Regions from separate parts of the Thiocapsa rosea genome, predicted to be linked through region 2. Evidence: predicted binding sites of a transcription regulator. Region 2 holds the regulator's gene; each other region holds the start of a gene.
The links. The regulator FNR, encoded in region 2, switches genes on or off when oxygen is low (the NO sensors DNR and NnrR bind a similar motif). The targets are predictions, from matches to a motif close to TTGATNTANATCAA.

Region 1: a site for FNR is predicted at 2,607-2,620, ahead of BDD21_RS00355 (hydrogenase expression/formation protein). Genes of this name have one in related genera too.
Region 3: a site for FNR is predicted at 4,832-4,845, ahead of BDD21_RS29005 (ribonucleoside triphosphate reductase). Genes of this name have one in related genera too.

The regions. Positions count from the first base shown of each region.
Region 1 covers NZ_RBXL01000001.1:64,784-74,482, reverse strand. The annotation lists gene BDD21_RS00365 (sigma-54-dependent transcriptional regulator) at 1-1,110, opposite strand, end outside; gene BDD21_RS00360 (rubredoxin) at 1,516-1,743, opposite strand; gene BDD21_RS00355 (hydrogenase expression/formation protein) at 1,740-2,600, opposite strand; gene BDD21_RS00350 (HyaD/HybD family hydrogenase maturation endopeptidase) at 2,782-3,450, opposite strand; gene cybH (Ni/Fe-hydrogenase, b-type cytochrome subunit) at 3,447-4,139, opposite strand; gene BDD21_RS00340 (nickel-dependent hydrogenase large subunit) at 4,510-6,300, opposite strand; gene BDD21_RS00335 (hydrogenase small subunit) at 6,297-7,379, opposite strand; gene BDD21_RS00330 (DUF1415 domain-containing protein) at 7,801-8,343, shown strand; gene BDD21_RS00325 (arsenite methyltransferase) at 8,566-9,384, shown strand; gene BDD21_RS00320 (DUF1640 domain-containing protein) at 9,615-9,699, opposite strand, start outside.
Region 2 covers NZ_RBXL01000001.1:2,773,337-2,783,035, reverse strand. The annotation lists gene BDD21_RS12360 (CTP synthase) at 1-1,380, opposite strand, end outside; gene BDD21_RS12355 (sulfur globule family protein) at 1,706-2,107, shown strand; gene fnr (fumarate/nitrate reduction transcriptional regulator Fnr) at 2,268-3,026, shown strand; gene dnaQ (DNA polymerase III subunit epsilon) at 3,113-3,835, opposite strand; gene rnhA (ribonuclease HI) at 4,010-4,456, opposite strand; gene BDD21_RS12335 (class I SAM-dependent methyltransferase) at 4,449-5,207, opposite strand; gene BDD21_RS12330 (transglycosylase SLT domain-containing protein) at 5,387-6,808, shown strand; gene BDD21_RS12325 (DUF2237 family protein) at 6,887-7,258, shown strand; gene BDD21_RS12320 (L,D-transpeptidase family protein) at 7,344-7,832, shown strand; gene BDD21_RS12315 (phosphate-starvation-inducible protein PsiE) at 7,829-8,257, shown strand; gene mobA (molybdenum cofactor guanylyltransferase MobA) at 8,311-8,925, shown strand; gene BDD21_RS12305 (cold-shock protein) at 9,121-9,333, opposite strand.
Region 3 covers NZ_RBXL01000001.1:1,010,392-1,020,090, forward strand. The annotation lists gene BDD21_RS04585 (PhoH family protein) at 1-161, opposite strand, end outside; gene miaB (tRNA (N6-isopentenyl adenosine(37)-C2)-methylthiotransferase MiaB) at 176-1,552, opposite strand; gene BDD21_RS04595 (thiosulfate oxidation carrier protein SoxY) at 1,859-2,323, shown strand; gene soxZ (thiosulfate oxidation carrier complex protein SoxZ) at 2,361-2,684, shown strand; gene BDD21_RS04605 (YeeE/YedE family protein) at 2,888-3,916, shown strand; gene BDD21_RS04610 (DUF302 domain-containing protein) at 4,083-4,616, shown strand; gene BDD21_RS29005 (ribonucleoside triphosphate reductase) at 4,933-7,920, shown strand; gene nrdD (anaerobic ribonucleoside-triphosphate reductase) at 7,974-8,165, shown strand; gene BDD21_RS04625 (anaerobic ribonucleoside-triphosphate reductase activating protein) at 8,205-8,957, shown strand; gene pufA (light-harvesting antenna LH1, alpha subunit) at 9,513-9,668, opposite strand; gene pufB (light-harvesting antenna LH1, beta subunit) at 9,698-9,699, opposite strand, start outside.

The sequences.
Region 1 (9,699 bases), 2.7 Mb from region 2:
GATCACCTCGGCGCTCAGTCCCTTCACGGGTTTGCCGAAGGCCGCCACGGCCGCTTTCAGGTGATGGCGAGCGAGCACCGGGATGTCGGCCGGTCGTTCGCGCAGCGGCGGCAGATGCAGGCGCACCGCGGCGAGCCTGTAATAGAGATCCTCCCGGAACCGGCCCTCGCCGATCTCGGTCTCGAGCGACCGATTGGTGGCCGCCACGACACGCACGTCGACCCGACGCCGCTGGTTGCTCCCGAGCGGACGCACCTCGCCTTCCTGCAGGACGCGCAGCAGCTTGACCTGAAAGGTCCGCGAGACCTCGCCGATCTCGTCGAGGAAGATGGTGCCGCCATCGGCCTGCTCGAAAAGACCGATCCGGTCGTTGACGGCGCCGGTGAAGGCGCCTTTTTTGTGTCCGAACAGCTCGCTTTCGAGGAGTTGATCCGGCATGGCGCCGCAGTTCTCGGCGACAAAGGGCTTGTCGGCGCGGTGGCTGTTGTAGTGCAGCGCGCGGGCGAAAAGCTCCTTGCCGGTGCCGGACTCTCCGGTCAGCAGGACCGGGATGTCGTAGGGGGCAACGCGCTCGACCAGGTCGCAGACCGCGTCGAGCGGCCCTCCGCGGCTGCGCACGATGGCGTCGAGCCGAAAGGTCCGCTTAAGGCGGGCGCGCTGCTCGGCGAGTCGCTGCTCCAAGCTCGCTGCGGTGAGACGGGTTTCGAGCGAGAGCAGGGCATGCTCGCGCTGGAGCCGGTACAGATGACAGGCGTTCCCGACGGTCAGCAGGAGCGTGTCGGGATGCCAGGGCTTGGTGATGTACTGATAGATGCCGGCGCGGTTGATGCCGTCGATGATATCGCCCGGATCCGTGTAGCCCGAGATGATGATGCGCACCACGTCGGGCCAACGCTCGCGGATCCGCGCGAGGAACTCCACCCCGGTCGTCTCGGGCATCCGCTGATCGGTGACGACGACTTGAACCCACTCTTCGGCGAGCAACGCCTCCGCAGCCGCTGCACTGGTTGCCGTCAGCACCTCGAACGACTCGTCGAGCGTCCGGGTCAGGGTTTCGAGGGAGAGCGGCTCGTCGTCGACCAGCAGAACGGTCGGTCGGGTGGCGCTCACGCGGGGGGCTCGGGTGTGGGCATCGTTTCGGCGGCGGATTCGGTCGCGGTCGAGTAGGGACTCTGCACGGATTTGAACCGCAAAGGGGCGGGGCGCGCAAGGTCTGTCGTGTGTCGGGCAGGTCGGGTTCCGCACGCCCGGTACACCACTCGGCTGTGCTGTCGAGGGTGTTGCGCGTCGTCATTCGACATCGACGTCCGCAACCGGTGACCCGGAAAGAGCAGTTGAACCGCAAAGAACGCAAAGGCGTTCAATGCCTTGCTTCAATGATGATGCTCGCCCGGGGGGTGAACGTCCTCGTGTTGCAAATTCTTGTTTTCCTTTGCGTCCTTTGCGCCTTTGCGTTTCCAAATGCCGGATTCAGGCTGACATGCCGCCTGTCGGATGACGCTGCGCTCAACCAACCTACATGGCGGGCAAGAAATGGGACTTGTCGCTGTCGCAACGCGGACAGCACCAGTGGTCCGGGAGGTCGGCGAATGCGGTATCGGGTGGGACCTGCCCGACCGGATCTCCCTCGGCCGGGTCGTAGATGTACCAGCAGATCCGACATTCCATGCGTGAATCGGTGCCCCGTGCGCCGGTATTGACGGGGTCCTCATCCGGCTCGCCGACACACGTACCCGGGTTCAACCCAATGCCTCCAGAATCTCAGCCAGCCGGTCGCGGCTGTCGTCGATGTCTTCCTGTGCGGCCAGAGCGGCGATGGGGACATCCGTGACCTCGAGCGTGCTCAGGATGAGACGATCGTCCGAGTTGAAGTGCTGCACCCACCAGACCTGCCGAATGCCGCCGGCGACGATCCGGCAGCTTCCGTAGCCGCGCGAGAGGATGGTCACATGTCCGCGGCCGAGGCGCTCGTCGAGATAGGCGTGATCCTGCTCGGTCATGGGGAGCAAGGTCAGATTGATGATGTGGGCCGCGGTGCCGGGACGCCATTCGGCGACCTTGGCCTCGATCTCGGCGATCAGCGCCGGGGCGTTCATGACCCCGTCCGGGAGGTCTCCGACGGGTCCGATCGTCTCGGTCGTCCCGAGAAAGGCGCTGTCCCTCACGAAGCTCGGGATCTCGGCCACCTCGATCAGCTCGCGGCCCGCAGAGCCGTCCGAGGCGGGGACGCGCAGCCGCCAGATCCCGGCGAGCCGCGTCTCCTGCGCACGCGTCTCGTCCAGACCCTGTTGAATGACGCTGACCTCGCCCTCGCCGAGGGTCTGGTCGACGAACTGGAGATTGATGATATCGAGCGGGTTCAGGTCCAGGACGTCCGCAGGCTGGCCAACGCAATGCCGTGCCAGGATCGCATGCAGATGCCGCAACTGATCCAGTCCGGCCGCGCAGCCATCGAGTGTCTCCGGCTCGGGTAGCAGAGGGGCTTGGTACGTCGCCATGCCCTTTGGCATCAAGAGATAGTCGGGGCCTTCGTCGACGACCACGCTTAAGGGTGTGCCCGGCATCCGTCGTGTCGTCGTGAGGTCTATCGGTGTCGTCATATTTGTTTGATCTCTATCGATTTGCGGAATCTCTCACGGAGACACGGAGACACGGATGAACAGACATGTGATCGACATCGTCTGGTGCGTTCCCTATCTCTGCCTCTCCGTGCCTCCGTGTCTCCGTGAGAGACAGTCGTGCCGAAGCCGGCGCGCCAACATGATCTACCACGCACCAAAGTCAGGGACGATCTTCAAGGTGGATCGCCGGGCCGGACAGGCCCGCCAGGACGCGCTCGTCGGCGATCCGGCAGGCGACCTCGGGTGCCGGCCGACCGGCTTCGTAGGCGTTCAGATCGAGCGACGGATGGGGCAGATCATGGGTGTCGCTGCTCGAATCGCTGCGCCGCTGCGCCACGACGCCGAACTGTGCCAGGTATTCCAACGCCATCGCGATCGCCGGGGCGATCCGCGCCTTGACCTGCGGGCCCAGGCTGCCGCCGAAGTCATCCAGCTCGACCGGCTGAACGCCGATCAGGAGCAGATGTTCCGGGTAGTCGCCGAGCATGGCCGCGAGCGCGAGCACCTCCTGGAACCCGGTCTGGTGCAGGCTCATCTTCTTGGCACCGAGAAAGCGCGGCACCTCGTCGCCCTCGACCCGCTTCATGGTGCCCGGCGGCAGCCCGTAGTCGACCGCATCGAAGACCACCAGCACATCGGCCGTGCGAACCCGGTCGACCAGATAGATGCCCTGGGTTCCGCCATCCAGCAGTTGGACGTTGGACGGCATGACCCAGTCGCGTTGCATCGCCTCCACCGCCCGCACGCCAAAGCCTTCGTCGGCCCAGAGCAGGTTGCCGATACCCAGGACCAGGACGGCGGCGTCGTTCCCGATGGTTCGATCGCTCATGGCCGGTCATCCTTGAACATCCGCCAGCCGCTGATCATGGTGCTGATCAGGCTCTGGCGCGACATGATGTCCTCGCGAATGGCGGTGTAGACGTGCAGCATCACGAAAACGACGATGACCCACATGCCCCAGTGGTGCCACATGCGCACGTCTTGGCTTTGGCCGACGAAGGGGATGACCCAGCCGAACAGCTGGTCTTGCCAAGTCCCGAGCCCGGTCTGCTCCGAATAGAGCGCAAATCCCGTGACGATCATCACCAGACCGCCGACCGTGATGATGACCACCATGAAGAGGTGAGCCAGCGGATTGTGACCGATATACTTGGCCGGCTCGACCTCCTTGAAGGCATACCAGCGGACCTCGTGAATCAGCTCGTGCCAGAAGCTCGCGCGCCAGAAGGGCAGAGTGAACAATTGGTGAGAATAGCGGTTGCCCACGAAGGCCCAATAGATCCGGAAGAGGAAGGCGATCACGAAGACATAGGCCGCGGCGAAATGCGCGAAGCGGATATAGCCCATCACATAATGATCACTGGCCTCGCCCGGCAAGGTCGGCAGCGGGCTGCCGATCAGATAGCCGCTGATGGCCAGGATCGTGATCGAGAGTGCGTTGATCCAATGCCAGGCCCGCAAGGGCGCCTGATAAACATAGACGGCGGTTCGTCTGACCTCTGGAAGGCTGGTGTTCATGTTGTCGTCCCGAGTGTGAGCGATGAATCCGGGGTGCACAGAGGAAAGCCCCGGGCCTCGTTCGTCATTGCGGCCATCGTGTCACGTGGCGCAGAGCGCCACGGGGCATGCGTGACACCGCGGAGCGGATGTCACGAGTTCCTGACTTCCCGGGGTGGGCGGATCTCGACGTTCCGACGTCGCTTCAGGGCCCGCCTGAGCGGGCGGCCGGCATTCCCACACACGAGCGTGGGCATAAGCGGCCGATCCGAACACCGCCGAGCCTCTTCTCTCTCGAAAATAATCACCTAAAACGCGTCCCCACCAAGTTCGCAAGGGGGCGGCGAGGCTGAGTTCACCTCGACCCCATCAAAGGACGCCAAGACGCGTTTTAGCGGACCTTGACGCGGGTGAGCTCCTCCCCGTCCGGCCCCATGATGTGCGTTGCACAGGCGAGACAGGGATCGAAGCTGTGCAGCGTGCGCAGGATCTCCAAAGGCTCGTCCGCCTTGGCCAGCGGGGTGTTGAGCAGCGACGCCTCGAAGGCCCCGATGTTCCCCGCCGGGTCGCGCGGCGAGCCGTTCCAGGTGGTCGGCACGACCGCCTGGTAGTTCTCGATTTTGCCGTGCTTGATAACGATCCAGTGTCCGAGCGCTCCGCGCGGTGCCTCGGTCGTGCCCACACCGCGTGCCTCCTTCGGCCAGGTCTTGGGATCCCAGTTGTCGACATTCGCCGTCGCCGTATCGCCGGCCTTGATGTTGGCGACCAGCTTGTTCTGGAAATAGCGCATCTTGTGGGCCGCCCAGGAGGCTTCGAGCCCGCGTGCGGCGGTGCGCCCCAGGGTCGAGAAGATTGCCTCGAGCGGCAGTCCGAGATCGGTCAGCAGCTTGTCGACCGGCTCCTTAAACTCAGGGTTGCCCTGGGCGTAGCCGATGACATAGCGCGCCAGCGGACCGACCTCCATCGCGTGACCGCGCCACCGCGGAGCCTTGACCCACGAGTATTTGGCCTGCTCGTCGACCGCCTCGATGCGGGTGCGCGTGCCGACGGCGTTGGGTCCCAGCACGAAGTTGGGCTCGGTTACCCCGTCCCAGGGATGCAGACCGCGCGTCTCGTCCTTGTAGCTGAACCAGGAATGGTCGACGAACTCCTGGATCTCCTCGGGGTTGCGCAGGTCGATCTCGTGGATCTCGTTGAGATTGCCGTTGATGATGGCCCCGCGCGGTAGGAGCAGATTATCGGCCGAGTCGTCGTTCGCATGATCCGGGATGTCGCCGTAGGACATCACCGCCTGACTGCTCAGCCCGCCGCCGTAGGTCCAGTCCTTATAGAAGGAGGCGATCGCGATCAGGTCCGGGATATAGACCTTGTCGATGAACGCGATGGTCTGGTCGATGATGCTGCTGACGAGATTCAGCCGCTCCATGTTGATCGCGCCGACCGCGCCCGTGCCGCCGACATTGATGGCGCAGGGCATCCCGCCGACCAGCCAGTTCGGATGCGGGTTCTTGCCGCCATAAACGGTGTGGATCTTCACGATCTCCTTCTGGAAGTCGAGCGCCTCCAGATAGTGGGTGACCGCCATCAGATTGGCCTCGGGCGGCAGTTTGTAGGCCGGACTGCCCCAGTAGCCGTTCATGAAGGGTCCGAGCTGGCCCGACTCCACGAAGCGCTTGAGCCGATTCTGCACGTCGCGGAAATAGCCCGGCGAGGACTTGGGCCAGTCACTGATGCTTTGCGCGAGCGCGCTCGTCGCTTTTGGATCGGCTCCGAGTGCGGAGACCACGTCCACCCAATCCAGCGCATGCAGATGATAGAAATGCACCAGGTGGTCGTGCGCCTGGAGCGTGAGCTGCATGATGTTGCGGATGGAGTTGGCGTTCTCCGGGATTGCGATCCCGAGCGCATCCTCGACCGCGCGCACCGAGGTCAGGGCGTGGGTGCCGGTGCAGACGCCGCAGATCCGCTCCGTGAAGGCCCAGGCGTCGCGCGGATCGCGGCCGCGCAGGATGACTTCGAGCCCGCGCCACATGGTCCCGGTGCTGACCGCGTTGCGGATCACGTTGTTCTCGTCGAGATTCACCTCGCAGCGCAGGTGTCCCTCGATGCGGGTGACCGGATCGACGACGAGACGTCGTCCGGCGGTATCGAGCTCGAAGCCGTTGGCCGTCGTGACGCTCATGCTTGGTCATCTCCCTTCTTGTCTTGGGCGTGTTTGTAGACGCTGACGGCCGCATGGGCGGCGATGGCCGCACCCACGCCGGTCGCAACCGCGATGCCGGTGCGATCCGCGTTGGCCTCGATGCCGAAGGCGTGGGTATCGGTGACGTGCTGATAGAAGCTGCCCTTGTCCCAGAAGCCGTCCTCGGAGCAGCCGATACAGCCGTGTCCGGACTGGATCGGGAAGGAGACCCCCCCGTTCCAGCGGATCGTCGAGCAGGCGTTGTAGGTGGTCGGACCCTTGCAGCCGACCTTGTAGAGACAGTAGCCGCGGCGCGCGCCCTCGTCGTCCCAGGCTTCGACGAACTGGCCGGCATCGAAGTGCGGCCGGCGATAGCACTTGTCGTGGATGCGCTGTCCGTAGAACATCAGCGGGCGACCCTGGCGGTCGAGCTCCGGTAGACGGTCGAAGGTCAGGATGTAGGTCAGGACCCCGGTCATGACCTCCGCGATCGGTGGACAGCCCGGCACCTTGATGACCGGCTTGTCGCGGATGACCTCATGGACCGGGGTGGCACGTGTCGGATTAGGCCGTGCCGCCTGGACGCAGCCCCAGGAGGCGCAGGAGCCCCAGGAGATGACGGCCTTGCAACTGTCGGCCATCTCCAGAAGCTGCTCGACGAAGGGACGGCCGCCGACAATGCAGCTCATCCCGTCCTGATTGAGCGGCGGGTTGCCCTCGACAGCCAAGATGTAATTCCCGGCGTGCTTGTGGCGAACCTCCTCCAGGATTGCCTCCGCCTGATGCCCGGCCGCCGCCATAATGAGATCGTCGTAATCCAGCGAGATCATCGAGAGGATCACGTCTGACACCAGCGGATGCGCCGAGCGGATGAAGGACTCCGAGCAGCAGGTGCATTCGAGCCCATGCAGCCAGACGACCGGGATCCGCGGCTTGGTCTCCATCGCGTGCGCGATCTTCCCGGCGAAGGCCGGCGCGAGCCCGAGCGCGGTGGCCGTCAGGCTACAGAATTTGAGGAAGCTGCGGCGCGTGATCCCCTGGCGCCGCATGACCTCGTAATAGGTTTCGGTGGTTGGCATCTGTTGGTCGTCCCCGCGGTTCGTCGGCGCCTGGATGGAGCCGGACGGTCGGGGAGCGTAAAAGCAAAAGAGATGCCATGAATAATTTAATAATACATAACAATCGATTATGTGATTTATCTGAAATGTGCTCGGCCCGGAGTGCAAAGACGACTGACAATTCTGGTGGCCGGGCGTAAAGGCGCCTTGCAATCGAGCAGGCACAGCCGAGCGAGGTCACGCCGTCGGACTGCTGCCGGCTTCTGGGCCTTCGCTCGTGTTGCGGACGTTGCCAGGTTTGCCGGATTCGACGTTCGGCGGAACCGGGCGGATGTTCATCGGCTGTCCGGGAGAACGCGTATACTGCACCCATGCTTCGGGGGGTGGCTACGGAACCGCCCGGAATTCACCTTTCCATTCGCCGGAATAAGCTAAATAAATCATGGTTGAATCCGACGACGTCGTCGCGCAGACCAAGAAATGGATATCCGAGATCGTGATCGGATGTCGGTTGTGTCCCTTTGCGGCACGAGAGTTCAATCGCGGTACCATACATTATCAGGTGGAGGACGCCTCCGATCCGGAATCCTGTTTGCATGCGTTTCTTTCGGAATGCCGCCGTCTCGATATGACTCCGTCAATTGAGACAACGCTGCTCATCCTGCCTGCAGCATCTCCGGGTTTCGATGATTTTTTGGACTTGGTCGAAATGGCGGAAGATCTTCTGGAAGCAGAAGGCTATGAAGGTCAGTATCAGGTTGCCGGCTTCCATCCCGATTACCGATTTGCCGATGCGCCCAAAGCTGATCCTGCAAACTATACGAACAGGTCGCTCTATCCGATGTTGCACCTGCTTCGCGAAGAGGGCATCGAACATGTGCTGGAGCGATATCCTGATGCGGACGCTATCCCTGAAAGAAACATCGCATTTGCCCGCGAGAAGGGACTTGACCATATGAAAGCGCTGAGGGATGCCTGTTTTTAAACCGCGCCCGTCACGGTATGCGATGTTTTTGGTTGGGATCAGTTTCGGCAGACGTAACGAGTGTTGGAGTCGGCGCGGTTTAAGAGATTAAAGAATATTAAATTTAAACCGCGTCTCACCGAGATCGAGGGCATCTCCAAAGCCAAATGCAAAATGAAAATGACGCATCTCGCTCTGGATGCGGTTTAGTTCGTTCTCGGCATGACCCGACGGGAGAACAGAATGAAAAATAGCGAGCAAGACAGCCTTCGCCAAGCGGTACGCGATCGCTACGGCGCGACGGCACGAGCGGCGACGGCGGGCGAGGGAGCGGATTGCTGCGCCCCGTCTTCCTCGGGCGGTTGTTGCGCGCCTGTGCCGATCCAATCGACCCTGCTCGGGTACAGCGCCGCGGAGGCCGCCGCCGTACCCGAGGGTGCCAATCTCGGCTTGGGTTGCGGCAATCCCCAAGCGATCGCGGCGCTGAAGCCGGGCGAGACGGTGCTGGACCTGGGCAGTGGTGCCGGATTCGATTGTTTCCTCGCCTCCACACACGTCGGCGAGACCGGTCGCGTCATCGGCGTCGACATGACGCCGGAGATGCTGACCAAGGCGCGCCTCAACGCGCAGGTGCACGCCGAGGCGGTGGGGCACCGCAACGTCGAGTTTCGACTCGGCGAGATCGAGAACCTGCCGCTGGCGGATGGCGCGGTCGACGTCATCATCTCGAACTGCGTGATCAACCTGTCTCCGGACAAGGCCCGTGTCTTCGCCGAGGCATTTCGGGTGCTGAAGCCGGGCGGGCGATTGGCCATCTCGGACATCGTCGCGACCGCGGACCTTCCGGACGATCTCAGGTCTGATCTGTCGCTCTACACGGGCTGCATGGCCGGGGCGGCCCGGATCGATGCGCTCGAGCAGATGCTGCAGGGGGCGGGATTCGAACAGGTGCGCGTGTCGCCCAAGGACGAGAGCAGGGAATTCATCCGGGACTGGGCCCCGGGAACGCCGGTCACGGACTATTTGGTCTCTGCGAGTATCGAGGCGATCAAGCCGGGCTAAACCGCGTCCGGAGCGCCATGCGTCGTTTTCATTGTGCGTTTGGCTTCGGAGATATCCTCGATCCCAGCGAGACGCGGTTTAGAATTTAAGAGTTTTTAATACTTTAAACCGCGCCAGCTCCGACAGTCGTCGGAGCCGGCGCAGCCAAGCCACTCCGACAAATGACGCTTACCACACCGGGCGCGGTTTAGTTGCAATCTGCGCGGGCGCCGCGGGTTCGCGTCGCCCCTTCAAAGGAGCTTGACCAAGGCCGCAAGTGCGGCAACCTGGCCCAGCATCAGCGGAACGATCCACTTCAGCAGATCGACCTTGGTG
Region 2 (9,699 bases):
CGGTTTGCCATAAACGTTTCGTGCAAGACTACCCGGCTCAAGGCGACAATTCTGTCCGCCCAAACGCATCGAGCCGCCGAGATCCACGCCCTCGTCACGGGTCTCGATCCGACCGCGCTCGTCGCGCCACTCGGTGATGAGCGCGATCACGGGATGTGGAGTCTGGCGATCGAACTCCGTGCTGTGGGCGCCCTCCAATCCGGCAACATGCCGCGCGTACTCGATGACCGCGATCTGCATCCCGAGACAGATCCCGAGATAGGGGATGCGGTGCTCGCGCGCGTAGCGGGCCGCCTGAATCTTGCCTTCGATCCCGCGCTCGCCGAACCCGCCCGGCACCAGGATGGCATCGAGTCCGTCGAGGCTGTCGGCCCCCTCCTGCTCGATCACCTCCGAGTCCAGATAGACGATCTCGACCTTGGTCTTGGTGTGCACGCCGGCGTGGGCCAGTGCCTCGGAGAGCGACTTGTATGCCTCGGTCAGGTGCATGTACTTGCCGACCATGCCGACGCGCACGACCTGCTCGGGGTGATCGAAGCCCTCCAGGACGCGGTCCCATTCGCGCAGATCGGCCTCGGGGGCCTCGATCCGGAACTGGCGCACCACCAGCTCGTCGAGCTTCTGGTCGTGCAGCAGGCGCGGGATGCGGTAGATGTTGTCCGCGTCCACGGCCGAGATGACGGCGTCCTCGGTGACGTTCGTGAAGAGCGCGATCTTGCGCCGCTCCTCGTCCGGCAGGTGCTTCTCGGCCCGACACAAGAGGATATCCGGCTGGATCCCGATGGAACGCAGCTCCTTGACCGAGTGCTGCGTGGGCTTGGTCTTGATCTCGCCGGCGGTGCGGATATAGGGCACCAAGGTGAGGTGCATGAAGAGCGCGTTCTCGCGCCCCTCCTCCACCCGCATCTGGCGGATCGCCTCCAGAAAAGGCAAGGACTCGATGTCGCCGACCGTTCCGCCGATCTCGACCATGGCCACGTCCGCACCTTCGGCACCTAGACGGATCGCCTGCTTGATCTCGTCGGTGATGTGCGGGATGACCTGAACGGTGCGCCCGAGATAATCGCCGCGGCGCTCCTTGCGGATGACGCTCTCGTAGATCTGGCCGGTCGTGAAGTTGTTGTTGCGACCCATCGGGGTGCGTAGGAAGCGCTCGTAGTGGCCCAGATCGAGGTCGGTCTCGGCCCCGTCGTCGGTCACATAGACCTCGCCGTGCTGGAACGGACTCATGGTGCCCGGATCCACATTGATGTAGGGATCGAGCTTGATCATGGTGATCCGCAGGCCGCGAGCCTCCAACAGCGCCCCGAGAGACGCCGAAGCGATGCCTTTACCGAGCGACGAGACGACACCGCCGGTGATGAAAATAAACTTGGTCATGGGGGTAGAGGAGGCAGTCGAGGGCAGTGGCCCGGATCCGCCGACAAGCTACCAAAAACCCCGCAACTGCTCAATGCGAATGCCGCCGATCGGCCACTCGGAAGGGCTCGACGCGACCAGGTCCGGCGGTTCCGCGGAGGCCGACTCCGTGTACGCGCGCGACCTTCACAAAACCCGAGGAGGTGTTTTATAGTCGGGTTGGTTTCGCAAAGGACGAAACACACCTTCTCGGCTTTGCAGGCGCTCGATAAGATCGGGCGCCGACGCAGCGGCCTTGATCGATGTTTGACCTAAGAAGATGAGCAGAAACACAGGAGCGTCAACAATGCGTCAGTCAGCAAAATTGATGAGTGCAGCCGCCATCGCAGCGGCCGCCGCCTTCGCCGTGAGCCCGGCGCAAGCCTGGTGGGGTGGACCGGGTTGGGGTGGCCCTGGCTACGGTGGTTACGGACCCGGCTACGGCTCCGGCCTCGGCGACATGTTCGGCGATATGCTCGGCGACGGATGGGGTGACTTCAACATGAACATGAGCGGCGGCGGCCGCGGTTACGGCCGCGGTCGTGGCTACGGAAGCGGTTACGGACGCGGTTACGGCTATCCGGGGTACGGCTACGGTTACCCCGGGTACGGTTATGGCTATCCCGGTTACGGCGCACCCTTCTACGGCGTGCCTTATGCCGCTCCATACGCCGCGCCCGCTGCCCCCGCGACCGGCGAAGCGAAGTAAGCCATACGCAGATTCGGTAGGCTCGCGTCAAGGCCGCGCCCGCGAGGGCGCGGCCTTTTTTACGCGTCGAGGTCGACCGGATGACAAGAAGATAATCTTCGCTTGATCCAGATCAAGCGACGGTTCAAAATCTGTCGACCGAAGATCGAGGGGCGATGCCGTGAGCCACCATAAAGTCATCTCGCTGGAGACTATTCGCATCGCCTGCAGGAACTGTTCCCTGTCGTCGCTTTGCTTGCCCATGGGCCTTGCACCGGATGATGTCGAGCGACTCGACGAGATCGTCAAACGCACGCGTCCGCTCCACCGGGGTGATTTCCTGTTTCGCGACGGAGACCGATTTCGCTCGCTCTACGTCGTGAAGACCGGCTCGGTGAAGACCTTCGCACCCAGCCCCGAGGGCGGCGAGCAGGTGCTGGGCTTTCATCTCCCCGGCGAGGTCATCGGACTGGATGCCATCGACAAGGACATCCACGCCTGCTCGGCAAAGGTGCTTGAGACATCCGCCATCTGCGAGCTCCCGTTTACGCGGCTCGAAGAGCTGACCGCAACCATCCCCAGCCTGCAGCATCAGATGTTCCGACTGCTCAGCAAAGAGATCGGACACGACACGGATATGCTCTTGCTGCTCGGCAAGAAGAATGCCGAAGAGCGGCTCGCCGCCTTCCTGCTCAGCTTGTCGAAGCGTCTGCACAAACGCGGGCTGTCCGCGACGGACTTCTATCTGAGCATGTCCCGGCATGAGATCGGCAATTATCTGGGGCTCGCCGTCGAGACCGTCAGCCGACTCTTCACGCGCTTCCAAGACGACGGCCTGATGAATGTCGACCGCAAGCACATCCAATTGCTCGACGTGGGCATGCTGGAGTCGCTGGTGGGCGGCGCCGGGCAGAATCGGCGCCAACAGCAGCAGAGCTAAACTGCGCCCGGTGAGATGTGAGATATCGGTCGTATTGGATCGGCCCCGGAGCGACCAAGCACCCCGGAGTCGGCGCAGTTTAGGCGTCATCCTTCCACGCGAAGCCAAAGACAACCCTCGGCACTCGCGGCCTGGATGGCCATGAGGCGCTCGGCGTGTGCGTCGAGCGCTGCTTGGTCGGCTCGAATCACGCGAAGTCTGGGCCGACTCGGATCCAGTCGGCCGCGCTGCCGAGCGTCCGGCCCTGCATGAGACGGCGTCGCGACCTCCTCCCCGAGACTCAAGGCCACCTGCCCGCCGGTCATGGCGAGATAGACATCCGCCAGGATCTCGGCATCGAGCAGAGCGCCGTGCAGGTCGCGATGGCGATGATCCACGCCGTAGCGCTTGCACAAGGCATCGAGGCTGTTGCGCTGCCCCGGATGGATGCGCCGAGCCATGAGCAGCGTGTCCGTCACCTCGCACAGGTCCGGGATCCGCGGTGCTTCGGCGTTCCAGCCGGCAATCTCGCGATCGAGAAACCCGAGATCGAAGGCCGCGTTGTGGATGATCAGCTCGGCCCCTTCCACGTAGTCCAGAAAGCCCTCGGCAATCTCGGCGAAGCGCGGCTTATCGGCGAGAAAGGCGTTGGTGATCCCGTGCACGTCGGAAGCGCCCGCATCGATCTGCCGATCCGGCTGAAGATAGCGATGGAAGTTGTTTCCGGTCAGGCGCCGGTCGATCAGCTCGACACAGCCGATCTCGATGATGCGATGGCCAGCCTGTGGATCGAGACCCGTGGTCTCGGTATCGAGCACGATCTGTCTCATTATAAACCGCGTCCAGAATGAAACCCGCCGGGTTGCAGGCAAGCGAGTCCCCGCGGACTCCAAATGCCTCGGACCTGACGCGGTTTAAAAAAGGAAAATTTGAACATCTGAATCGCGTCTGCGCCGACGCAATCCGAATCACGCGACGCTGAGTCGACGCGAAAACCGCGCATGTCATGCCGGACGCGATTCAGCCCCGATCCCGCGATTCGCCAGCTTATCCGCACGCTCGTTCTCGGCATGACCGGCGTGGCCCTTGACCCACTTCCAACGCACCTGATGAGCGCCGATGGCGCAATCCAGACGTTCCCAGAGGTCGCGATTCTTGACCGGCTTACGATCGGCCGTCTGCCAGCCGTTGCGTTTCCAACGCGGCATCCATTCCTCGACACCGCGCTTGACGTATTGAGAGTCGGTGACGATCTCTAGACAGGTCGGACGCTTCATGGCCTCCAGCGCCATGATGACCGCCATCAGCTCCATGCGGTTGTTGGTGGTCGCGCGCTCGCCGCCGCAGAGTTCCTTTTCGACCTCCCCCCATCGCAGCAGGACACCCCACCCCCCGGGTCCCGGATTGCCCTTGCAGGCACCGTCGGTATAGGCGCGCACGCAATCAGGCATGACCGGCCCTGCGTGTCGTCGGCTCAGCAGCACCGCCGCGCAACAGCGACCGCCCCCAAGCCGGGCGCAGCGGCGTCAAGGTCGCCACGCGTTTGACGGCCCGGATCAAATAGACACCACCCAGGATCGGCCAGAGGCGCCGACCCAAGGTGTCGAATGCCGCACAGCTCGGCCCCAAGGCGCGCCGGAACGGCGGCCGAAACATGATGTGCTCGCGAAGCTCGATATCGAAACCCAACACGGACAACCAATCCTCGATTTGATAAGCAGTGCGGAAACGCCCGCACCAAGGGACCTGCGTACCGGAGCCGTGCAGCAGCGACCAGAGGCCCCAGGCACTGAGTGCGTTGAAGCCCAGCACGATCACCCGCCCCTCCGGGATCAGAACGCGCTCGACCTCGCGCAGCACCGCTTGGGGATCGGGCGAGAAATCCAGGGTATGCGGCAGCAGGAGTGCGTCGATCGAATCGCTCGCTAGCGGCAGGCGGCTCGGCAATCCGACGATCTCGCGCCCAGCGTGACCGGAGGGCTGCTCGCAGGGCATCAGGATACGATGGCGGATCCGGCTCGAGGCCATCGCGTCTCGAAAGCTCTCGGTCACGCCGATCTGGACCAGGTAATAGCCAAAGGTGTCGCTCAGCAGCCGCTGAACGCACGCGCTCTCGAGCGCCGCCACCTCGGCTCCGAGCGGCGACCGGTACCAGTCTTGTAGTTCTGCCAGGGGTGAACCCGGGTCCTTGCGCACAGTCATGCCGATGCCTCTTCAAGAGCCGCATGTTAACCGTGATTGAGCGCACTGTCGTGCGGACGTCGAGCGGAATTTCCTGCGACCGGATCTGGAATTAACGGCCGGCTTTGGGTATGATGCTTTCCTAATTCCTGGAAAACTCAATTAAACAATCACTTACCGGGAATTCCTAGGGGGGAAACATGCCTGATGCCGCACGTTTTGCGCGCTCGCTCGGCGCGCTCGGCGTTCTATCGCTGCTCTTGAACGGATGCGCGACGGAGACCCGCATGGTCGATAACGACTTCGGAGACTCCGGCTACTCAGGCATGGTGTCCGCTCGCGAATACGGCTTCGTCCGACCGGCCACGGATGTCGTGGTCATGGAAAGATACACCGCCGGGCGTGCGGATCCGCGCGGTGACCTTTGGAACCGTGTCCGTACCGGGATGAGCCTGGATCTCCACGCAGACGCACGCATCGACAGCACGGTGGAGCGCTTCCGCCGAGACCCCCAGTATCTCTCCAGGATGTCCCAGCAAGGGATGCCCTATCTGCATATGATCGTCACCGAGATCGAGCGGCGCGGACTGCCGATGGAGCTCGCCTTCCTGCCTCATGTCGAAAGTCGCTTCAATCCGGTGGCCACGTCGCCGAAGGCGGCCGCCGGGATCTGGCAGTTCATGCCTTACACCGGGCTCGAGATGGGCTTGAGACAAGATGCCTGGTACGACGGCCGACGCGACCCGCTGGCCTCCACCGGCGCGGCACTCGACTATCTCGAGCAGCTCAACCGACGCTTCGACGGCGACTGGGCGCTCGCCATGGCTGCGTACAACTGCGGTCCGGGTCGCGTGGCCGCCGCACAGGCCGCCAATCGCCGCAGCGGCAAGCCGACCGACTACTGGTCGCTCAACAACCTTCCGAACGAAACCAAACAGTATGTGCCGCAGATCCTCGCCACCGCGCGCCTGGTCGCCGCACCCACCCGCTACGGCCTCAACCTTCCGCCGGTGCCGGATCGTCCCCAGCTCGAGGTGGTTCGCACGCAGCAGCCGGTCGATCTGAACCGGGTTGCCTCGGCGACCGGCGTGCAGCTCTACGAGCTGCAGCGTCTCAACCCCGCACTCAAGCTCGGACGGACGGCTCCCGACGGCCCCGGCCATATTCTGGTGCCGGCCGGGACCGGGCAGCGGATCGGCAAGAAGATGGGCCAGGTCCAGATCATGCCGGCCAGGGCCTCTGCGGCCCAGTCCCGATCCAGTGCCGCAACCCGCTCGACGCTCGCGCGTGCCGAGCGCCATAAGATCCATGTGGTGAAGGGTGGCGAGACCATCGCCTCGATCGCGCGCGCGAACGGTATCGAGCCGCGCGCACTCGCGGAGCTGAACGGCATCTCCGTTCGCGAGCCGCTGCTCTCGGGTCAAACACTCAAGGTCCAGGCGACCGATGACTCCGCCTTGATCACGCACTTGGTCACCAAAGGCGATTCGATCAAGACACTGGCCAAGCGCTACGGGGTCAGCGTCAAGGATCTCCAGCGTTGGAATCGGCTCGCCGAGACGCGGCTGAATCCGGGCGACCTGATCCTCATCTATCCGCCGGGGCGGGCTCCGACCTCCTGACAGCTGACTCATTCGGCTGGTACACTTCGGCGAAGCGCGTCAGCGCTTTTAAAGGCACTTCCGAAGGGGGCAGTTTCGATGTCGAATCACAAGAATGTCTTGGGTGAGCCCCTCGAGCCCTGCTCGACCGATCCCTTGACCGGCTTCACGCGCAGCGGCGACTGCGAGACCGGCCCGCAGGACCTGGGATCCCATACGGTCTGCGCGCGCATGACCCGCGAATTCCTCGCCCTGAGCCTCGCCCGCGGCAACGACCTCGTGACCCCTCAACCCGAATACGGCTTCCCCGGCCTCAAACCGGGTGATCGCTGGTGCCTCTGTGCCGCGCGGTGGCAAGAGGCCCTCGAAGCCGGCGCAGCCCCGCGCGTCGTCCTGAGGGCGACCCACGAGCGCGCACTTGAGGTCGTCAGTCTCGCCGACCTCAAATCGCATGCCTTCGACCTGTCGTGAGGCAAGGGCGAGATCTGGTCGCGCACCAGGCCATGCCTTGATCATCGCCGCAGTGCTGTCGATGGGTTCGGCGCCCGCACCGGCGATGTCGTACCTCCCGATCGCGGATCCGAGCGCGCCCCCAACCCACGCACCGTCCCATCGTGCCCCCCCGGGCAAGGCAGACCGGTTGGTCGTCAAGAAGGCCGAGCGTCGCCTCTACCTGATGCAGGGCGACCGAACCTTGCGGAGCTATGAGATCGCGCTCGGGTTTCAGCCGATCGGGCACAAGACACGCGAGGGCGACGGCCGCACCCCCGAAGGACGCTACCTGCTCGACCGGCGGAACGACCGCAGCCGGTTTTATAAGGCGCTGCACATCTCCTATCCAAGCCCCGGCGACCGATGGCGAGCCGAGCGTCGCGGAGAACCGCCCGGAGGGATGATCTTGATCCACGGCCAACCGAACGGAAAAAACCGCTCGACGCGGATCGAGGATGATTGGACGCTTGGCTGCATCGCCGTCTCCAACCGTGAGATCGACGAGATCTGGTCACTCACCGTCGACGGGACGTCGATCGAGATCTTGCCATGAACCCAGAGCCATCGAAATCGCGCATCGTGTCGGTCGGCGGGCGGCTCCTCTCCTGGGTCGAGATGGTCGGTCTCGTGGTGATCGCCGTCGCGACGCTCATCGCCGGTATCCAGGAGATCACGGAGATGGTCGGCCGCCGCGCGGTCAGCCTCGGCGATCTTCTCCTGCTCTTCATCTATCTCGAGGTGCTGACGATGGTCGGCATCTACCTGCAATCCGGCGCCTTGCCGATCCGCATGCCGCTCTATATCGCAATGGTTGCACTCGCCCGCCACCTGATCATCGACATGAAGGAGATGACCGAGACCGCGATCATCGCCACCTCGGTCGCCATCCTGATTCTGGCCGTCGCCGTACTCCTCATCCGTTTCGGGCATGTCCGCTTCCCCTACAGCGCCTCGAGCCGGGACGAGGATGCGGGTTGATCGGGACGCAAGTCGGGGCGAAACGTTCAGGCGAACCCGCATTCGGACTCGGAATGAAGCGCACTGCGCCGACACCACGCGAGATCACCGGGGTCATCCTGGCCGGTGGCCGCGGACGTCGCATGGGGTGCGTCGACAAAGGGCTGGTGGAGTTCGCCGGTCGCCCGCTGATCGAATGGATCCTTGATGCACTCGCACCACAGGTCGGCACGCTGCTCATCAACGCAAACCGTCATCGCGAGATCTATGCAGGATACGGCGTGCCCGTGATCGCCGACTCCGAACCCGGATTCAACGGACCTTTAGCCGGGATGCTGTGCGCCATGCGCGCCGCTCGAACCGATTGGATCTTGACCGTTCCGTGCGACGGGCCTTTGTTGCCGCCCGATCTCGCGCGCGGACTCATCGCCGCGTTGGCATCGGACGATGCCTCTCTGGCAACAGTCACCGAAGGGGTCCGCATTCACCCGGTCTATGCCCTGATGCCGGTCTCGCTCGAACCGGAACTCTCGGCCGATCTCGCGGCGGGCACTCGAAAGGTTGCGGATTGGATCGTTCGACATCGCCCTGCGCTAGCCGACTTCAGCGATCGGCCACAAGCGTTTTCAAACATCAATTCAGCGGAGGACGTCGCGCGACTCGAAGCACAGCTGAAGACATCGACGTGACAGGGCGGGGACAGCAGAGTCGGTGCCCCGGATAGGGCCGAGCGGGACAGAGCACAACGAAACATAATGCTCTCAAGGGCCGTAGCCCATTGAGAGCAGTGCGACGGGGGCCGGGTGCCTCAGACTGCATCCAACGAAGACCTTTGCCTGCGTTGGATCGTGCCTATCAGCTCAGCTCCGGGTGGTGTCGCAACCTCAGTCGGGGGTCACGTTCTCCGCCTGCGGCCCCTTGGGGCCTTGCGTGACTTCCATGGTCACGCGTTGACCCTCGAGCAACGTCTTACGACCCGATCCATTGATGGCACTATGATGGACAAAGACGTCTTTGCCGCCCTCGCGCTCAATGAAGCCATATCCCTTCTCGTCATTGAACCACTTGACCGTCCCGGAAACCAATTCACCTGGCATATCAACCTCATCACTTAACGGACCAACCTGAGTTGGCTTTACTTAAACCCAGCCTTGCAATAAGGCTAGTGTGTCCTCCACTCGATCTTGAGTGGAATCTGAATCAAGACCATCTGACTCAGTCTTTATCATGCGTCGGATCCCGGTCACCGAAGGGCGTTCCATGGTTCGCGTGCAGCATGCCTTAACCGGATTTTTCTTGTCGTGCCGTACCCCGAATCACCGTGCAGCTCCCGCAACGCACCATACCGAACGGCATCCCTGTTCCGATCGCCCTTCGCTCGAGGCGCAGCCACGACTCGCGCCTTGCCCGATGCGCTGAACCGGACGCGACAACCTCTACTGGAAGGCGGATGCTCATCGGCA
Region 3 (9,699 bases), 1.8 Mb from region 2:
TCGCCGATGAGCCGGAAGTTGACGCCGCGATTGCTGATCTCGATGCCCAGTCGACGCTCAAGCTGGCGCAGGTGCTGATCGAGCTGGCCGCAAAGGTTGGCGAGCCGCACGTTGTCGGCAGGCTCAAGTTCCAAATCCAGGGTTTGCGGTTGAGTGGACACGCCGCTGGCCGAGTTCAAGCGCCGATTCCGCTCATCGCAATGCGCGCCGGCGCGGCGGTAACGAGACGACCACGCAGCGAGTTGGGGAGCGCTTCGGTGATCTCGATGTCCACGAAATCACCGATCAGCGCGGGCGCACCGGTGAAGTTGACCACGCGGTTGTTCTCGGTCCGACCGGCAAGCTGGAACGGGTCCTTGCGCGACGGCCGCTCGACCAATATCCGCTGAAGGGTGCCGACCATCGCCTGGCTGTAGTGACGGGCATTGTCGTTGATGCGGGCCTGAAGCCGTTCCAGACGTGCTTTTTTCTCGGCAAGCGGCACCTCGTCGGGATAGTCGGCCGCGGGTGTGCCGGGGCGCCGGCTGTAGATGAAGCTGAAGCTCTGATCGAACCCGACCTCCTCGATCAGATCCATGGTCGCGGCAAAGTCGCTCTCGGTCTCGCCCGGAAAGCCGACGATAAAATCGCTGGAGATGCCGATCCCCGGCCGAGCCTGCCGGAGCCGTCGGATCTTGGAGCGAAACTCCAGCGCCGTGTGCCCGCGCTTCATGGCGGCGAGGATGCGATCCGAGCCGGACTGCACCGGCAAGTGCACGAAGCCCACGAGCTCGGGCACATCCGCATAGACATCGATCAAACTATCCGAGAACTCCACCGGGTGGCTGGTGGTGAAGCGTATGCGGTCGATCCCGTCGATCGCGGCGACATAGCGGATCAGCAGGGCAAGATCCGCGGCGTCGTCCTCGCCGGACGCGTCGGCCAAAGCGCCGCGATAGGCATTGACGTTTTGCCCCAGCAGGGTGACCTCGCGCACGCCTTGCTCGGCCAAGGCGGCGACCTCCGCGATCACGTCGTCGAACGGCCGGCTGATCTCCTCGCCGCGCGTATAGGGTACGACGCAGTAGGTACAGTATTTGGAGCAGCCTTCCATCACGGACACGAAGGCGGTCGGCCCCTCGGCACGCGGTGCCGGAAGGCAATCGAATTTCTCGATCTCAGGGAAGGAGACATCGACCTGCGGCGCTTGGCGCTCACCGAGGTTCTTGAGCATCTCGGGCAACCGGTGCAGTGTCTGGGGCCCGAACACGATGTCGACATAGGGCGCACGGGCGCGGATGGCCTCGCCTTCCTGGCTCGCCACGCAGCCACCCACACCGATTACCAGGTCAGGATTCTCAAGCTTCAGCGCCCGCCAACGCCCGAGCTGCGAGAAGACCTTCTCCTGCGCCTTCTCGCGGATCGAGCAGGTGTTGAGCAGCAGGACATCGGCGTCCTCCGCCCGCTTCGTCAACTCCAGACCCGAAGACGCGTTCAGGACGTCCGCCATGCGCGCGGAGTCGTACTCGTTCATCTGGCAGCCGTGGGTCTCGATAAAAAGCTTGCGGGGCATGGAGGGCATGAGAGCGAAGAGGAGGGGCGCGACTGCGCGATTGAACGGTGATGGGGTGAGGAGAAGCGATCCACAACCCGCGGCCGTCTAGGGATAAGCCGCACAAGGCTGCATCGTCCGGCTTCGGTGCCCGGGTGTCAAGTTGGTCGAGCAGGACTTGGCTCGGAACAAATCCCTTCAAACGACGATCTTAATATCCGTGTGAAATAGTCGGCATTCCGCCCTTGCGGATTGGCGAATCGCCGACAACAATCTAAGGAAAAGACGATCGGTAGGGTCACGGCTTCGAATCGCGAGGACGACGTCATGAGACGACGATGCTTGCTGAGCGCGGGTCTTGCAACCGGTTCCCTTGCCATTGCGGCACAGGCCGGGTTGCTCTGGCCGGTGACGGTGTTGGCCTCGGACTGGCCGGCGGATGGCTTCTACGCCACGCGCCTCGAGGATGCGATGGCCATCCTGTTCGGAGGGGAACCGGTCGAGCCGAGCGACCATGTTCAACTCCAGGCAAATGCGATTGCGGAGAACGGGGCCAGCGTCCCGATCGCGATCCGCACGGACTTGGCCGGCCCGCTCCTACTGACCTTGTTCTCCGTGAGTAACCCGACACCGGCCGTCGGTCGCTTCGAGCTGGCTCCGCAACTGGGTGGTCAGCTCGACACGCGGGTCAAGATGGCGAACTCCGGAGACCTCATCGCCGTGGTCACGGCCGACGGCAAACACTTCAGCGCCAGGCGGCACATCCAGGTTGCCGCCGGGGGCTGTGGTTGATTCATCACGAGGCTGCGAATCCAGTCGAGGTGATGCGATGGCGCGACAGCAGGCAGAGCACAAAATGGCGGCTCGGATGAAGGACGGCGCCGCCGAGGTCAAACTCCTCTTGTCCCATCCGATGGAGACAGGCAATCGAACCGATCCGACGACGGGACTCAAGGTTCCTCGCCACTTCATCCGCGAGTTGGTCTGCGATCTCAACGGGGAAACCCTGTTACGGGCTCAGTGGAGCTGGGGCATGGCCCGGAATCCATACCTGGCGATTCGCCTCCCCGAGGCGCGCCCGGGGGACCGCGTGCGCTGCAGGTGGAGCGATGAACGCGGGGTCGAGGACGCCATGGAGGTCGTCGTCACCTAAACCGCGTCCAGAGCGAGATGCAGATTTTCGAGTGAGTTCGACGTTTGGCGCATCCACGGCACTTAGCGGGGACGCGGCTTAAAATCATATCTTTTTTAATCTCTTAAACCGCGCCGGCTCCAGCGGTCGTCACGTCTGCCGGGGCCGATCCCATCCAAAAACATCGCAGACCGCGTGTGGCGCGGTTTAAGAGGGCGCTCGCCATGTGGGATCAGATCAACCCTTGGCTGGCCGGCGGCGGACTGGCGATCGGCTTCGCCTTCGGTGTCGTGGCCCAGCGATCGCGCTTCTGCGTGGTGTCTGCCCTGAGCAACTTCGTGATCATGCGCGACTATCGCCAAGCGCATGCCTATCTCGCCGCACTCGGGGTGGCTGTACTCGGGACATTCGCACTCGAGTGGTGGCACTTGGTGGCCATCGCGGATTCCGGTTATCGCCGCCCCGCCTTCAATTGGCTCGGCGCGCTCGGCGGCGGCCTGATCTTCGGCTTCGGGGCGATGCTTGCGGGAGGCTGCGCGTCCCGCACCCTCGTGCGCACCGCCGAGGGAAATCTCGGCGCCCTGCTGACACTGCTGACGTTCGCCTTGGTCGCCATGGCCACCATGTTCGGCGCCCTAGGTCCGGTGCAAGCCTGGGTGATGGCTCGCGCACTGCCGATCGGTGCGGGCGACGCCTCTCTTTCCGTCATCCTGCATTGGCCGATCTGGGTGGCACCGTTCGCGGTCGGTCTGGCCTGCCTTTACGCAATCTTGGCCTTCGGCCGGTGGCGGGATCATCCCGGCAGCATCGTCGCGGGCCTGCTGATCGGGCTCTTGGTGGTCGCCGGCTGGTGGGTGACCGGTGTGCCGGGCGTCGATGAGTTCGATCCCCAGCCGCCGGCGTCGATCACCTTGGCGGCGCCCTTGGCACGAACCGCCACCTGGCTCGCGATGGGTCAGCACACGGGGAGCGCCTTCGCCCTGCTCCTGGTGCCGGGCACCCTGATCGGCGCAGGTCTCGCGGCGCTGGTTGCCGGTGAGTTTCGCTGGGTGGCGCCGGCGAGCGAACGCGTCTCCGCTTATCTGTCGGGCGGCGCGCTCATGGGATTCGGAGCCCTCCTGGCCGGAGGATGCAACATCGGCCAGGGGTTGACGGGCGCGGCCACCCTATCGGTGTCCTCTCTGTTGGCAGTCACGGGGATCGTCGGCGGGATGACGCTCGGGATGCACTGGGTCAGCCGAACCGCGGCCTGAGCAACGGCCCTCGTCCGGCAGGAGATGGGCACCTCGAGGGAATGAGCTTCGGGCGACGAAACGGAGCGGCGGGCCCGACGCCGCGTCACGAGCTGCAACAGAATACCGGCGCAGACCGCCTCTGGATCGGGGCGGCAGCGCCCACCACCACGGGAGAAAACGACACATGAAGACGAGCTTGAGAACTTCCCTGAAGGGATCGCTGAGCCTGATGCTCGCCACCCTGCTGTCCACCGCGGCCCTGGCCGACGATGTCCAGCGCCACGGTGAATCCTACGTCATCTATCTGCCTGCCACGCTGCAATACAGCGAAGTGGTCGATCGGGTGCAGACCGAGATCCTGGCCCAGAACTGGGATGTGGTGAATGTCCAGGATGTCGGTCTCGGTTTGCGCAAACTCGGGGTCTGGACCGACAACACCATCATCCAGGCCTGCCAGTCACAGTATCTGAAACAGGCCGTGCGTAAAGACCCTTTCATCAGCCTGATCATTCCCTGCCGCTTCACCGTGTTCCGCGAGCACGTCGCAACGGGGCCGGGCGGGGATTACGAGGCAAAACCGGCCCGCATCGTCGTCGGGTTCGCCGACCCCGTCAGCGAGGCAAAAGCACTCGGCATCGCGCAGGTCGATGAGGCCCAAGCGGCAGCGGAGGAGTTGAGGGAGGTCCTTGTCCGCGTCGCGGACTTCTATAAGCCCTAAACCGCGCCCGGTGCAGTATGCGTCGTTTGTTGGCATGGCTTGGCCGCGCCAGCTCCGACGACTGTCGGAGCTGGCGCGGTTTAGGCGGTCATCAACGCCAGGACCGGCGCGGCGCCCGTCAGGCATCACCGGCGGTGCCGGAGCCGGTACCGAGCAAGCCCGGCGCAAGTGCGCGGCCGGAGTCTCCCGGAGCGCAACCGGAGAATGCATCCGGGTTGACCCCGATCAACTTCCCATCAAACTCTCCAACACAGCATCTAGTTGGCGTTATAGTCCGCACCACAAGATATAGTGGCAACGGACAAGAGACGCCTCCATGGGACACCAGCAGAACACCCTGTCGACCCTGCCCTTGCGGGTCCGCAAGCGCGACGGTGTCGAGGTGCGTTTCGATGCGGCCAAGATCGAGTCTGCGATCCGTCGCGCCGGACAGGCGAGCGGCGAGTTCGGTACGCCCGAGGCGAGTCTGCTGACCGCGCAGGTGGTCAAGGTGCTGGCACATCGTTACGGGGCCGAGCGCCTGCCCGACATCGAAGGCATCCAGGATGTCGTCGAGCAGACGCTGATCAGCGCCAACCACTTCGAGACCGCCCGCAGCTACATCGTCTATCGCGAGCAGCATAAGAAGCTGCGCGACGAGCATCGCACGCTGGTCGATGTCGGCGGCTCCATCAACGAATATCTCGACCGCTCGGACTGGCGGGTCGCGGCCAATGCCAACCAGGGTTACTCCCTCGGCGGCCTGATCCTCAACACCTCGGGCAAGATGATCGCCAACTACTGGCTGAGCCACGTCTACCCGCCCGAGATCGGCCAGGCCCATCGCGACGGCGACATCCATATCCACGATCTGGACATGCTCTCCGGCTACTGCGCCGGTTGGTCGCTGCGCACCCTGCTCAACGAGGGGCTGAACGGGGTCCCGGGCAAGGTCGAGGCGGGTCCACCCAAGCACATGTCCTCGGCGATCGGGCAGATCGTCAACTTTCTCGGCACGCTTCAGAACGAGTGGGCCGGTGCACAGGCGTTTTCGAGCTTCGATACCTACATGGCGCCTTTCGTGCGCGTCGACGGGCTGGATTACCCTCATGTCAAACAGGCGATCCAGGAGCTGATCTACAACCTGAATGTGCCCTCGCGTTGGGGTTGCCAGTGTGTCGACGACGAGACCGAGTGTCTGACCGAGAACGGCTGGAAGCGACACGACCAAATCGCCCTGGGCGAGAAGATCGCCACACTCGACTGGCGCACTAATCAGCTCGAATATCTGGAACCGCTGGCGATCACCGCCTACGACTTCGACGGCGACATGTACGTGCTGCGCAACCGCACGCAGGAGCAATGGGTCACGCCACGGCACAAGATCCTGCGCAAGGTCTTCAACAGCGATGACCGCTGGGTACTGGAAGACATCGAGACCGTCGCGCAGCTGAAGTCCCCGGTGATCATACCCAATGCCTGGGAGACCACCTCGACGCTCGAGGTCGACGATAAGCTGGTCATGCTGATGGCCTGGGTGGTCGCCGAGGGCAATTTCGACTTCAGCAACGGTCGCCGCCGGGTTGCTCTCTATCAGTCGACGGGAAATCCGGAAAACGCCGCCGAAATCGAATGGCTGCTGCACGAGCTCGATCTGAGCTGGCATCGCTACGAGCACACCGGGACCTACGCCAATTTCCCCGTCTGCCGCTATCGCCTGAACCGGGACGCGAGCGACTTCGTGCTCGGGTATCTCGAGCGCAAGTGTGTCCCCGGATTCATCCGCACCCTGTCGGTCCGGCAGATCCGACTCTTCCTCGACACCTACGTGAAGGGCGACGGCAGCGTCGAGGAGAGCGGACGCGTCCGGATCTACACCAATGACAGAGAGAATCTCGATGCCCTGCAGGAGTTGTGCGCATTGGCCGGCTACGGCAGCACGGTCTACACGCGCAAGGACTCCGGCGTGCACGTGCTCAACATCATCCGCAACCGCGACACCTACATCCAGCTCATCGAGCGCAAGCCTTACAAGGGTCTGGTCTGGTGCCCGACCACACGCAACGGCACCTTTGTCGCACGCCGTCGCGGCAAGACCTTTGTCACCGGCAACACGCCCTTTACGAATCTGACCTTCGACTGGGTCTGCCCCGAGGATCTGCGCGAGCAGGTGCCGGTGATCGCGGGCGTGGAGCAACCTTTTACCTACGGCGATCTCCAGACCGAGATGGACCTGATCAATCGGGCCTATATCGAGGTGATGACCGAGGGCGACGCCAAGGGCCGGATCTTCACCTTCCCGATCCCGACCTACAACATCACCTCCGACTTCCCGTGGGACAGCGAGAACGCGGAGCATCTGTTCGAGATGACGGCGAAGTACGGCCTGCCTTACTTCCAGAATTTCCTGAACTCCGAGCTGACGCCGAACATGGTACGGTCCATGTGCTGCCGGCTGCAGCTGGACCTGCGCGAGCTTCTGAAGCGCGGCAACGGGCTCTTCGGCTCGGCCGAGCAGACCGGCTCGCTCGGCGTCGTGACCATCAACTGTGCGCGGTTGGGCTTCACCCATCGGGGCGACGAGGCCGGACTGCTGGCACGGCTCGACAGGCTCTTGGACCTCTCGCGCAACAGTCTCGAGATCAAGCGCAAGGTCATCCAGCGCCACATGGATGCCGGGCTCTTCCCTTATACCAAGCGGTATCTAGGCACGCTGCGCAACCATTTCTCGACCATCGGCGTGAACGGGATCAACGAACTGATCCGCAACTTCACCAATGACTCCGATGACATCACGACGGCATGGGGCCACGCCATGGCCTGCCGGATCCTGGATCATGTCCGCGCTCGGATGGTCGAGTTTCAGGAATCGACCGGCAGCATGTACAACCTGGAGGCCACGCCCGCGGAGGGCACGACCTATCGCTTCGCACGCGAGGACAAGAAGCGCTTCCCGGACATCCTCCAGGCCGGCACGTCCGAGACGCCCTATTACACCAACAGCTCGCAGCTGCCGGTGGGCTATACGGACGACCCCTTCGAGGCGCTCGCCATGCAGGAGGCGCTGCAGACCAAGTACACGGGCGGCACGGTGCTGCACCTCTACATGAACGAGCAGATCTCGACGACCGACGCCTGCAAGCGGTTGGTCCGGCGGGCACTGGAAAACTTCCGTCAGCCCTACATCACGGTGACGCCGGTGTTCTCGATCTGCCCCAAACACGGCTACATCGCGGGCGAGCACGAGTTCTGCCCGGTCTGCGACCGCGAGCTGATCGCACGCAAGACCGCGGCGCTCGACGCGACACTCGCGTCGGTCGGATGAGCGATTGCGTCACCCGACAAACAACATCATCAACTGAAATCAGGAGCACGACCTTGACCCACCAAACCATCGAGCTGAAGACCGAAGAGCGCACCCGTTGCGAGGTCTGGACGCGCGTCATGGGCTATCACCGCCCGGTTTCGGCCTTCAACGCAGGCAAGCGTGCGGAGCACGCCGAGCGCTGCTACTTCACCGAGGCACCCAACGGATCCGCAATCCGTGACGAGCGCCGCGCCGCCGCCTAGGTCTTCGCGCCGCATCGAGCCGATCGCTGCGCTGTTCCCATGTCTCGACAAACGCCCTGCCCGAGCGACGCCGATGGGCCGAGCGCTGCTGTCTCGGCGGAGGCGAAGCGCTTGCGTATCGGCGGCTTCGTCCCGTTGACAACGATCGACTACCCCGGCGAACTCGCCGCGGTCGTCTTCTGTCAAGGTTGTCCTTGGCGCTGTGGCTACTGCCACAACAGCGCCCTGATCGATCCGAGCGCGGCCCCGATCATCGCCTGGCCGGAGGTTCACGCATTCCTCGAGCGTCGCCGCGGGCTGCTCGACGCCGTCGTCTTCAGCGGCGGCGAGCCGACCCTCCAATCCGCACTGGCCGCAGCCATGACCGAGGTCCGGGGGCTCGGGTTCAAGGTCGGCTTGCACACCGCCGGCCCCGCGCCGGAACGCTTGGCACGGCTGTTACACCTTCTGGACTGGGTCGCTCTCGACATCAAGGCGCTGCCTGAAGACTATCCCGCGATCACGGGTGTCCCCCGATCAGGGGATGCAGCCTGGGAGAGTTTGGCGTTGATCCAAGCGTCCGGCGTTACGCTGGAGGTCCGAACAACGGCCATGCCGGACTGGACCGCGCGCGATCTCGCGGCGCTTGCCGCCGCGCTCGCTCAGAAGGGCGTGCGGCGATATGCCGTTCAAGCCTGCGACACTCGGCACGCCCTGGATCCTCGCCTTGCGCCGCCGAGAATCCCGCTCGCGCAGCTCGCGGCCGCCATCGATCCCGCATCCTTCGACCGATTCCTCTTGCGTGGTCACTGACGCGTCGGGGGAGAACTGCGCGCCCTCGGTGCTCAGGATCGCGTCACCGCGCCGTTCCGACCCGTCAGCGACCCCATGATGCAGACGCAAGATCCCGGGACACAGCGCGCCGCATCGTTCGGAACGGCAGCGACTCCATGTACGCGGGGAATAAAACAGGAGTGAGGAGACTGCCCTCACTCCAATCCGCTCGGCTGGTATTGTCCGAACGAAATCGCTACCGTCGATGACAACACCGCAAAACAGCAAGCGGCATTGCTCAAGAAAAAGGAGAGAGTCAGAATCAGGGATCGATTAGGAGGACGTACAGATGCGCCCGGGACGCAATTTCGATATAGGCAGCCGAACACCGTCAGCGCCATCCGAGGGGGCATCCCTGCCCCGCCAAAACCCAGGATACAGCATATCTTACAGTAGGTTAAATGCCATCAAGAGCATCCGGACGTGGTTCACTCAACCTTGAGAATCCGCCGTCCGCTGCAATCCTCGGTAGGGTACTTCCGGTCAGCAGGACGAGAGGAGACGAAACGCCGTCCCTCTCGTCAAACCGCTTGGCTAGAAGCCATATCCCAGAGAGATCACATAGCTGTGCACGACCAGCGCAACGATCAGGACAGCGAACAGGATCGGCATCAACCAAACCGCAGGATTAACGACCAACCAGACCTTCCAATCGTCTTCCGGGTTTTTGGGTTTGTTGACTTCACTCATCACAATCACCTTTTCGTGTCAAAAACGGATT